Streptomyces liliifuscus: one gene and its partner. The protein of the gene in region 1 interacts with the protein of each later gene in a pairwise test. Links are inferred from orthologs where the notes say so. Each region holds a gene or a part of one and is shown on either strand. Other genes may lie near its edges.

Evidence for each region. Proteins that work in one complex are often made in the same cells at the same time.
Region 2: the proteins of JEQ17_RS28120 (region 1) and rlmB interact in binary tests that used the Escherichia coli proteins (3 or more experiments, as listed by UniProt). The link is inferred for Streptomyces liliifuscus from one-to-one orthologs.

What each region holds. Positions count from the first base shown.
Region 1 is NZ_CP066831.1:6,498,717-6,501,764, reverse strand. Bases 236-3,048 are described here. They hold JEQ17_RS28120 (NAD(P)H-hydrate dehydratase), read right to left. Parts: upstream 2,457-3,048; coding sequence 1,014-2,456; downstream 236-1,013. Other genes in these bases: JEQ17_RS28110 (hypothetical protein), read right to left, coding at 3,048-3,048; JEQ17_RS28115 (holo-ACP synthase), read right to left, coding at 2,667-3,038; JEQ17_RS28125 (L,D-transpeptidase), read right to left, coding at 236-879. Outside these bases: more of JEQ17_RS28125, read right to left, coding at 1-235. UniProt on the Escherichia coli protein: Bifunctional enzyme that catalyzes the epimerization of the S- and R-forms of NAD(P)HX and the dehydration of the S-form of NAD(P)HX at the expense of ADP, which is converted to AMP.
Region 2 is NZ_CP066831.1:5,047,624-5,055,268, forward strand. Bases 1,909-4,739 are described here. They hold rlmB (23S rRNA (guanosine(2251)-2'-O)-methyltransferase RlmB), read right to left. Parts: upstream 3,887-4,739; coding sequence 2,930-3,886; downstream 1,909-2,929. Other genes in these bases: JEQ17_RS21340 (DoxX family protein), read right to left, coding at 1,909-2,736; cysS (cysteine--tRNA ligase), read right to left, coding at 4,009-4,739. Also shown: JEQ17_RS21330 (hypothetical protein), read left to right, coding at 1-28; JEQ17_RS21335 (nucleotidyltransferase family protein), read left to right, coding at 179-910; more of JEQ17_RS21340, read right to left, coding at 1,069-1,908; more of cysS, read right to left, coding at 4,740-5,406; ispF (2-C-methyl-D-erythritol 2,4-cyclodiphosphate synthase), read right to left, coding at 5,707-6,237; ispD (2-C-methyl-D-erythritol 4-phosphate cytidylyltransferase), read right to left, coding at 6,227-6,979; JEQ17_RS21365 (CarD family transcriptional regulator), read right to left, coding at 7,325-7,645. UniProt on the Escherichia coli protein: Specifically methylates the ribose of guanosine 2251 in 23S rRNA.

The DNA of each region.
Region 1 (3,048 bases):
CACGTACACGCTGTCGCCCTTGTACAGCACGCCCCACAGCGTGCGAGCGTCGGCGATCCGCATGTTCACGCACCCCATCGAGCCGGGCGGGTTGTAGACGCTGCCGTAGATGCCGTGGAAGGCCTGCCCGCCGCTGAAGAACTGGCTGTACGGCATGGGGGTGTTGTAGAGCGTCGACCAGTGGTTCTTGTGCTTCCAGTAGACGCGGTGCCAGCCGGACCTGGTCCGGTACCCGGCCTTTCCGCTGCGGATCGGCACCGGCCCGAACAGCACCTTCGTGCCCTTCTGCACCCAGGTCAGCTGCCGGGTGAGATCGACACAGGCGACCCGGTAGGCCCGTACGGGGCATTTCCCGGCGGCGTTCGGGTTCTTCGCGGCCGACAGGAGCTGCATCTTCGCCCAGGTCACGGGCCCGGCGAAGCCACTGTCGGGCCGGATCCCGTATCTGATCTGAAAGGCCCGGATGACCCGGCAGTCGCTCGCGGACTGCCTGCCGTCCACCCTGAGCCGCAGCCACCGCTCGACCTGCCGCTGGTACGGCCCGGTCTGCTTGCTGCACGCCACGACCCCGGACTGCCGCTCCACGGCGTCACTCAGCGGTACGTACTCGATCAGCTCGTCGCTCTCCGCGGCGGCGTCGGGCGGCTCGGCGGCGTCCTCGTCGGCGCTCGGCGTGTAGACCTTCGGGGTCAGCGCCTGGTCGGGGGTGTCCAACTGCCACGGCTGGGACGGCCCCGGGGGCACCCCCGGCACCAGCTCGCTCAGCGGCGCGGGGACCCCGGAGGCGCCGGGTGCGGGCGGAGGCTCCGCGACGGCCCCCGGCACGGACAGCGCCGTGATGACGGCGACCAACACGGCAACGGTTCTCTGACGGACCATGCCCCCAGCGAAACCGTTGGGACGGCGTACGGGGTTCAGCCGCGCGGAAGGGTCGCCCGTTGTGCGCACGCGGAAGGGGTACGCGATGGAGTGGGACACGTCCCTGGCGAGGCGCGACGGTAACGCGGGAGCGGTCAGCCCTCCATGACGTCCCGCCAGGCCTCCCGCACCGCGTCGGCCACGTCGTACGCCCCCACGGGCGCCCCGTCCGCCGCGAACCGTCCGGCCAGCCCGTGGAGATACGCCCCCACGCTGCCCGCGTCCCGCGTCCCGAGCCCGGCGGCGAGCAGCGACCCGGTCAGCCCCGACAGCACGTCCCCGCTCCCGGCGGTGGCGAGCCAGGCGGTGCCGGTGGAATTCACGCGCACCGCCCCGCCACCGGGCTCGGCCACGAGGGTGGTGGACCCCTTGAGCAGCACGGTCGCCCCGTACGCCGCCGCGAGTTCCCGTACGGAGGTCAGCCGGGCACCCTCGACCTCGTTCCGCGAGACGCCGAGCAGCGCGGCGGCCTCACCGGCGTGCGGCGTCAGCAGCGTGGGCGCGGTCCGGGCCCGTACGACGTCCCGGTCCGCGAGCCGCAGCCCGTCGGCGTCCACGAGGACCGGGACGTCCGACTTCAGCACGGCCGCCACGGAATCGGCGTCGTCGCCGGCCCCGGGTCCGACCACCCAGGCCTGCACCCGGCCGGCCCTCTCGGGCGAACCGTCCGACACCAGCGTCTCCGGGAACCGCGCGATCACCGCGTCCCCGGCGGGCCCGACGTACCGCACGGCCCCGGCCCCGCCCCGCAGGGCCCCGGCGACGGCCAGCACGGCCGCACCGGGATACCGGGCGGACCCGGCGGCGATCCCCACGACCCCGCGCCGGTACTTGTCGCTCTCGGCCCCCGGCACGGGCAGCAGTGCGGCCACGTCGGCGTGCTGCAACGCCTCGATGTCCGCCTCGTCGGGCAACGAGAGCCCGATGTCGACGAGCCGCACGGACCCGGCGTACTCCTTCGCGGGATCGACGAGCAGCCCCGGCTTGTGCGTCCCGAAGGTCACGGTCAGATCGGCCCGCACGGCGGCGCCCCGCACCTCCCCGCTGTCGGCCTCGACGCCGCTGGGCAGGTCGACGGCCACGACGGCGGCGCGGGAGTCGCGGGCCAGGTCCGCGAGGGGTGCGGCGTCGGGCCGCAGGCCGCCTTTCCCACCAATGCCGACGATGCCGTCGACGACGAGGTCGGCGCGACGGATCGACTCCGCCGCGGCGTCCGCGTCCGCCCCTCGCACGATCGTGCCGCCCGCCCGTCGTAGGGCGTCGAGTCCGCCGGTGTGGGTGCGGTCGGGTGCGAGCAGTACGGCCGTGACGCCCGCGCCGCGTCTGCGCAGGCGGGCGCCGGCGTAGAGGGCGTCGCCTCCGTTGTCGCCACTCCCCACCAGCAGCACGATCCGGCTTCCGTAGACGCGCCCCAGCAACTCGGCGCAGGCCGCGGCCAGGCCGGCCGCCGCCCGCTGCATCAGGGCCCCCTCCGGAAGCCGCCCCATCAACTCCCGTTCAGCCGCCCTGACCGTCTCCACGCTGTACGCAGTACGCATGGCCCCGAGTTTCCCGCATTCCGCCACTGCGCGCCGAGCCGGTACGTCGGCTGCGGGTGCGTGGGGGCTGGTCGCGCAGTTCCCCGCGCCCCTGACGGACGAGCCGCAGCCCCACCCACCCAGGGGCGCGGGGAACTGCGCAGTCTTTTAGGGGCGCGGGGAACTGCGCGATCAGCCCCCACCCGCCCGCAGGCGGCGACGAAACCACCCCTACCCCTCCGCCACCACCACCGCAGAAGCCACCCCCGCGTCATGGCTCAACGAAACGTGCCACGACCGAACCCCCAGTTCAGCCGCCCGCGCAGCAACGGTCCCCGTAACCCGCAGCCGGGGCTGCCCGCTGTCCTCGACGTAGACCTCGGCATCGGTCCAGCGCAGGCCCCCCGGCGCGCCCAGCGCCTTGGCCAGCGCCTCCTTCGCAGCGAAGCGGGCGGCAAGGGAGGCGACACCCCGTCGCTCCCCGCTGCTCAGCAGCAACTCGCTCTCCACAAACAGCCGTTCGGCCATCCCAGGCGTCCGCTGCAGCGACGCCGCGAACCGGTCGATCTCAGCTACGTCGATTCCGACCCCGATGATGCTCATCAGGGCACTC
Region 2 (7,645 bases), 1.4 Mb from region 1 along the record:
CACGGGCGTGGCAGCCCAGCACACCTGAGCCGCCAGGAGGGCCCCCCGGGCCCTCTAAGGGGCGCGGGGAACTGCGCGACCAGCCCCCACCGGCCCGCAGATCCCCACCGCACGCACCCCACGCACCCCGCACAAGCCCACCCGCAAAACCCGCGGGGCGCCACGTACAGTTCGGGTCATGACCGATCCGAACGCCGCGTCGCGCCCCGTTCAAGCCGTCGTCCTGGCCGGCGGCCAGGGCTCCCGGCTGCGTCCCTACACCGACGACCGTCCCAAGCCGATGGTCGAGATTCCCGGCACCGGGACCCCGATCATCGGCCACCAGCTGGCCTGGCTCGCCGAGGAGGGCGTCACCGACGTCGTCGTCTCGTGCGGCCATCTCGCCGAGGTGCTCCAGCAGTGGCTCGACTCGGCCGAGCTGCCCGTCTCCGTGACCACCGTGGTCGAGACGGAGCCCCTGGGCCGCGGCGGCGGCCTCAAGTTCGCCGCCAAGCACCTGCCCCACCCGGACCGCCCCTGGTACGCGACGAACGGCGACATCTGGACCCGTTTCTCGCTCCGTGAGATGGCGGACTTCCACACCGAGCGCGACGCGGTGGCCACCCTCGCGCTGGCCCGCCCCCGCATCCCGTGGGGCGCCGTCGAGACCGACGACTTCGGCCACATCACGGACTTCATCGAGTCCCCGCCGACCGCGTACGGCATCAACGCGGGTGTGTACGTCTTCTCCCCCGAGTTCGCCGCCCTGCTGCCCGACCTCGGCGACCACGAGCGTTCCACGTTCCCCCGCCTGGCCCGTGAGCGCCGTCTGGCCGGCTATCCGATCCCGCAGGGCGCCTACTGGCGCGCCATCGACACCGCGAAGGACCTCACCGAGGCCGCCAAGGAGCTGGCGGCACTGGGACGTTGAGGCACTTGTCCCGGTCCACGACCGTGGCATGTACGACGATGGGGCCCGGCACCTGAGAGGTGCGGGCCCCATCGTCGTACGGTCTGCGCCGCCGTACCGGCTGTACGGTCCTGGGCCGCCGTACCGGCTTGGCCGTGCCGCCCTGTCGGCGGGCGGTGTCAGCCCAGCAGGCCGCCCACGAGCCCGGAGCCACCGCCGGAGCCGGAGCCGCCACCGCTGCCGCCGCCCGTGCTCCCGCCGGAGCCGGAGCCGCCGCCACTGCCGGAGCCGCCGCCCGAGCCCGTACCGCCGGTGGTACCGCCCGAGGAGGACGGACCGGCGCTGGTGCTGGGGGCCTGCGGCGGGGCCGACTGCTGGGGCGGGGCCTGACCGGAGCCCTGCGTCTGGCTGGGCTGCCCGGCACCGGCGCCCGCGGTCTCGCGGGCCGCGCCCGGGGTGGTCGCGGCACCCGAGGGGCTCGCGGAAGTGGCTCCCTGGGTGGGCGAGTTGGCCGCCGAGGGGCTCTCCTTGTCCCGGCGCTGGCCGGGCTCCTCCGGGAGCGGGGAACCGGGCAGTTCGTTGCGCGGGGCCTCGCCGGGGCCGGGGACGACCACGCGGTCGGCGTCACGGACGGCGCCGCCGAGCAACGAGCCGATGAGCAGGGTGAGTCCGACGACGATGGTCGTGACGAGCGCGCCCCGGCGCAGTACGCGGCTGCGCAGCTCCCAGATGTCGGCGCGCGGCCCGAGCGTGCGCCAGGCCTCGCCCGCGAGGCGGCCGTCGATGGAGTAGACGGGGGCGCCCGCGATGATCAGCGGGGACCAGGCGGCGAGGTAGATGATGTCCGGCGCGTCGTAGGCGGGGACGGACTTCCAGCTGACGGTGAGGAGCAGCGCCGCCGAGAGCAGCGCGCCGACGACCGCGGCGACCCGCTGCCACAGGCCCAGCACGGTGAGGACGCCGACGATGACCTGGAAGAAGGCGATGAGGAGTCCGGCGCCGACGGGGTGTTCGAGGGCGAACTGGCGCAGTGGCTCGGCGAGTTCCCAGGGGTGCAGGGAGTTGAGCCACTTGACCATGGAGCCGCGTTTGCCGCCGTCGAAGTAGACGGGGTCGCAGAGCTTGCCCATGCCGGCGTAGATGGAGATGAAGCCGAGGAAGACGCGCAGCGGGAGCAGGACGACGCCGAGGTTCATCCGGCGGCCGGGGTAGTACCCGTGCCGGACGGGGGCGGCGCCGTGCCGCTTGAGCGCGCCGTCGTCCTCGTCCCGGTACTCGTCGGCGTCGTAGGAGTCGTCCTCGAACTCGCCCTCCGCGTACGGGCGTTCGTCGATCTCCTCGTACGCGCTGCCCGCGCTGCGCATCTGGGGCAGGAGGCGGGTCTCGGGGCCGCGGACGGTCGGTGTCTCGACGGTGGCGTCGACGTCGAACCCGGGGGGTCCGCCCTCGCCGACGCGCGGGATGACCTGGGTCGCACCGCCGTCACCGGCGGGCGCCTCGGCGCCGTGCCGCAGACTCGTGCTCCGCACCGCCTGCAACAGCCGGGTGGCGCCGGTGTCGTCGGGGGCGGACTTCCCGCTCCAGACGACGGGCGCGCGGCGGCGGGTGCCTGCGGTGGTTCCGACGACGGGGATGCGCGCGGTGTCCTCGCCCGAGCTCAAGTGCCGCGCGGCGCGCGGGGACTGGGCCCGCGGGGCGGCGTTCAGCTGCACGCGGAAGCTCGCATGATTGACGATGACCTGCGCCGGATCGCTCGGCACCTTCACCATGCTCAGCGCGGGAGCGTCGTCGAATCCCAACGAGCGGTCCCCCGTGGGTGTGCGGGGTGTTCTGGTGTCCACACTCATCTAACCGAGTGACGTGTGTTTAGGACACTGCTTTGACCGGCCCGATCTGTCCGGACCCCGTCAAGATCAAACAGCCGCGCCCCGGACCGCGTTCAAGGGCGCGGAACCGGGCCCCGTAAGGGGCGCGGGGAACTGCGCGACCAGCCCCCGCGCACCCGCGGATCACCACGACCCGGCGTCAGCCGAGCCCGTACTAGGCCCGCTTCCGCGAAGCCTCGTACAGCACAACTCCCGCAGCCACACCCGCGTTCAGAGACTCCGTGCCACCCGGCATGGGAATCCGCACCCGGAAGTCACAGGTCTCACCGACGAGTCGGGAGAGCCCTTTGCCCTCGCTGCCGACGACGATGACGACGGGCCCTCCGAGGGCCTCAAGGTCACCGACCTCGGCTTCCCCGTCCGCGGCGAGCCCGACCACGACGAGGCCGGCCTTCTTGTAGGACTCGAGGGCCCGCGTCAGGTTGGACGCACGGGCGACCGGCGTACGGGCGGCCGCACCCGCGGACGTCTTCCACGCACCGGCGGTCATGCCGGCCGCACGGCGCTCGGGCACGACGACCCCGTGGCCGCCGAACGCGGAGACGGACCGCACGACGGCACCGAGGTTGCGCGGGTCGGTCACACCGTCGAGCGCGACGATCAGCGGGTCCTTGCCCTCGTCGTACGCGGCGGCCGCGAGGTCCTCCGGGTGCGCGTACTCGTACGGCGGGACCTGGAGGACGAGCCCCTGGTGGTTGAGGCCGTTGGTCATGCGGTCGAGCTCGGGGCGGGGGGCTTCCATGAGGTGGATGCCGCCGCGGTCCGCGGCGAGCTGGAGAGCCTCGCGCACCCGCTCGTCGTTGTCGATGAACTGCTGGACGTAGAGCATCGACGCCGGGACGCCCTCGCGCAGCGCCTCGACGACGGAGTTGCGCCCGACGACCATCTCGGACGTGCCCTTGCCGCCCCGGCCGCCGCGCGGCGACGGGCGGCGCACGGTCTGCTTCGCGTTGGCCTTGGCGACGGCGCCGGCGATGCGGTTCTTCTTGTGTCCCTTGCGCGCTTCGGCGGGCGGGGTCGGACCCTTGCCTTCCAGGCCCCGGCGTCGCTGGCCGCCACTGCCGACCTGCGCGCCCTTCTTGCCGGACATGCGGCGGTTGTTAGCGGCCATGACCTACCTGTCTGTGTGAAGGCGTACACGCGTACGCCTGTGGTGTACGTGTCTGTGAAATGTCGTGCGTCTACGAGTGTGCCGCCCGGAGACCCGAGCGGCACAATCGATCAAGGAAACGGTCAGCGCGGGCCGAGTGTCCAGCGCGGCCCCTGGGGGCCGTCCTCGATCACGAGCCCGGACTGGTTGAGCTGGTCACGGATGGCGTCGGCGGTGGCCCAGTCCTTACGCGTACGGGCGGACTCGCGCTGCTGCAGCACCAGCCGTACGAGCGTGTCGACGACCCCGTGCAGGTCCTCGCCGCGGTCGCTCTCGCCCGCCCAGTGCGGGTCGAGCGGGTCGAGACCGAGGATGCCGAGCATGGCGCGGACCTCGGCCAGCCGTGCGACCGCCGCTTCCTTGTCGTCGGCGGCCAGCGCGCTGTTGCCCTGGCGGACCGTGGTGTGCACGACGGCGAGGGCCCCCGGGACGCCCAGGTCGTCGTCCATCGCCTCGGCGAAGGCCGGCGGGACCTCGGCCGCGGGCTCGACGGCTCCGGCCTTCTCCATCACCCGCTGCACGAAGCCCTCGATCCGCGCGAACGCGGACTCGGCCTCGCGCAGTGCTTCCTCGCTGTACTCGATGGTGGAGCGGTAGTGCGGGGTGCCGAGGTAGTAGCGCAGCACGATGGGCCGCCACGCCTTGACCATCTCGCTGACGAGTACGGAGTTGCCGAGCGACTTGGACATCTTCTCGCCGCTCATGGTGACCCACGAGTTGTGCACCCAGTAGTGCGCGAACTCGTCGCCGAAGCCCCTGGCCTGGGCGATCTCGTTCTCGTGGTGCGGGAAGATCAGGTCGATGCCGCCGCCGTGGATGTCGAAGACGCGGCCCAGGTACTTGTGGGCCATGGCGCTGCACTCCAGGTGCCAGCCGGGCCGCCCACGGCCCCAGGGCGTCTCCCAGCTCGGCTCGCCGGGCTTGACGGCCTTCCACATCGCGAAGTCCCGCGGGTCCCGCTTGCCGGTCTCGCCGTCCTCGGCGGGCTGGCGCAGCTCGTCCAGGTCCTGGTTGGACAGGGACAGATAGCCGGGCAGGGAGCGCACGTCGAAGTAGACGTTCCCCTCGGCCTCGTACGCGTGCCCGCGCTCGATGAGCGTGCGCATCATCTCGACCATCTCGGTGATGTGGCCGGTCGCGCGCGGCTCGTACGTCGGCGGGAGGCAGCCCAGTGCGGTGTAGCCGTCGTTGAACGCGCGCTCGTTCTCGTAACCGATCGACCACCACGGCCTGTTCTGCTCGGCGGCCTTCCTGATGATCTTGTCGTCGATGTCGGTGACGTTCCGGATGAACGTCACCTCGTAGCCGCGGTGCTCGAACCAGCGGCGCATGATGTCGAAGTTGAGGCCGGACCTGATGTGCCCGATGTGCGGGGCCGCCTGCACGGTGGCGCCACAGAGGTAGATCGAGACACAACCCGGCGTGATCGGGGTGAAGTCACGGATCTGCCGGGCGCTGGTGTCGTACAGGCGAATAGTCACCCCTCCAGGGTAGTGGGCGACGACGTATGCCCCGAGACCCTTCCGACACATGACTCACGATTCGTGACATCCACTACGAGGCCGACCCGCCCGGTCTTTTCTCGCCCCCGCCGCCCCTACCCATTCCCGTCACTTACTCAGGGGCTCCGCCCCCGAACCCCCGCTCCTCAAACGCCGGAGGGGCTGACTATTAGCCCGTCCGGCGTTTGAGGACGAGGCCGTTCAGGCCGATGGCGGGGGTCTGGGGGCGCAGCCCCCAGGGATGGGACGGGTAGGGGCGGCGGGGGCGAGAAAAAGCCCTCAGCCCACCCGGGCCACCAACGCCGTGGCCACCGCCATCAGCCCCTCGTCCCGCCCGGGGAAGCCGAGGCCGTCCGTGGTCGCGCCGGACACCGACACCGGCGCCCCCACAGCCGCGGAAAGAACCTTCTGCGCCTCGTCCCGCCGCTTGCCGATCTTGGGACGAGGCCCCACGACCTGAACGGCCACGTTGCCGATGGTGAACCCCCCGGCACGAACGATCCGCGCCGCCTCCGTCAACAGCACAACCCCCGACGCCCCGGCCCACTCGGCCCGCCCGGTACCGAAGTGCTGCCCCAGATCCCCCATCCCCGCCGCGGAGAAGAGCGCGTTGCAGGCGGCATGCGCGACGACATCCGCGTCGGAGTGCCCGGCCAGCCCGGGCCCCTCCCCCTCCCACTTCAACCCCGCACACCACAGCTCACGCCCGTCCTCGAAGGCGTGAATGTCGGTACCGATACCGACCTGCGGCAGCACAGGCCCTCCGGAAGCCCCCGAACCCTCAGCCCCTTCAGACCTTTCAGAACCCATCGTTCAACCTCCGCCGCGCCAGAACGGCCTCCGCCAGCACCAGATCCAGGGGACGCGTCACCTTGAACGCCTCCTCGTGCCCGGGCACCACGACCACCCGAAGCCCAAGCTGCTCGACCATGCTCGCGTCGTCCGTGACGTTCTCCGTGACGGTCTCGTGCGCGCGCACGAGCGTGTCGCGGTCGAACCCCTGCGGAGTCTGCACGGCGCGCAGCAGCGCCCGCTCCGGCGTGGCGACGACAGGCTCGGGCTCCCCGGCCACGACCGCGGGCTCGACCTGCTTGACGGTGTCCGCGAGCGGCAGCGCGGGCACGACGGCGGGAGCGCCCTCCCGTACGGCCTCGATGACGGCGTCGACCGTGTCGACGGGCACCAGCGGACGGGCCGCGTCGTGCACGAGCACGATGTCGATCCCGGGCGGCAGCGCGTCGAGCCCTATCCGTACGGACTCCTGCCGGCTGTCTCCCCCGGGCACGACGAGGAACTCGGTCCGCTCGGGCAGGGCGTGTGCGTCGAGAAGTGTCTTCACCTCGGCGGCCCCGTCGGGCGGAGCCACGACGACGACGAGGGAGACGGCACGGGACGCGGCCATGGCGCGTACCGCGTGGATGAGCATGGGGGTGCCATTCAGCGCGCGTAGCGCTTTGGGAGCGCCCGGACCAAGGCGTACGCCCCGGCCGGCGGCCGGAATCACGGCCGCCGTACGGGCCCCGGACGGCGAAGGGCGCGAATCGTCAGACATCGGTTCCTGTCAGGTTTGTATGCTCGGCCGACGTGGGTATGGCCTGGGCGTGGTACCCCCGACCGAAGGTTGGGGGAGTGCCGGGCGCGACGCCTTGACCGGACCCTTCCGTGACATCCGGTCGAGCCGCTGCCCGGGCCCGGCACACCAAGTATCGGGGCCGTGAATGTTCGCCGAGAAATCATCGGCAATGAATGTTCTGGGGCACCGAGAGCAAGGTATCCGGGTACGAACATGCCGCAGCGCCCGGCGACAATGGATACGTCATCGGGCACCGCGGCATTTCATTGCGCCGAACCGCTCGTTTCGCCTCTGGTCAGAAAGCGATCAGAGCGCAGACGGGCGTCAGGACGCGAGGACCTCGTCGAGCAGTGCCTCGGCCTTGTCCTCGTTCGTGTTCTCCGCGAGGGCGAGCTCGCTCACCAGGATCTGGCGGGCCTTGGCGAGCATGCGCTTCTCGCCGGCGGAGAGTCCACGCTCGCGCTCACGACGCCACAGGTCACGGACGACTTCCGCGACCTTGATGACATCACCGGAGGCGAGCTTCTCGAGATTTGCCTTGTAACGACGCGACCAGTTCGTGGGCTCCTCGGCATACGGCGCGCGCAGTACCTCGAAGACCCGGTCCAGCCCGTCCTGACCGACCACATCACGTACGCCGACGAA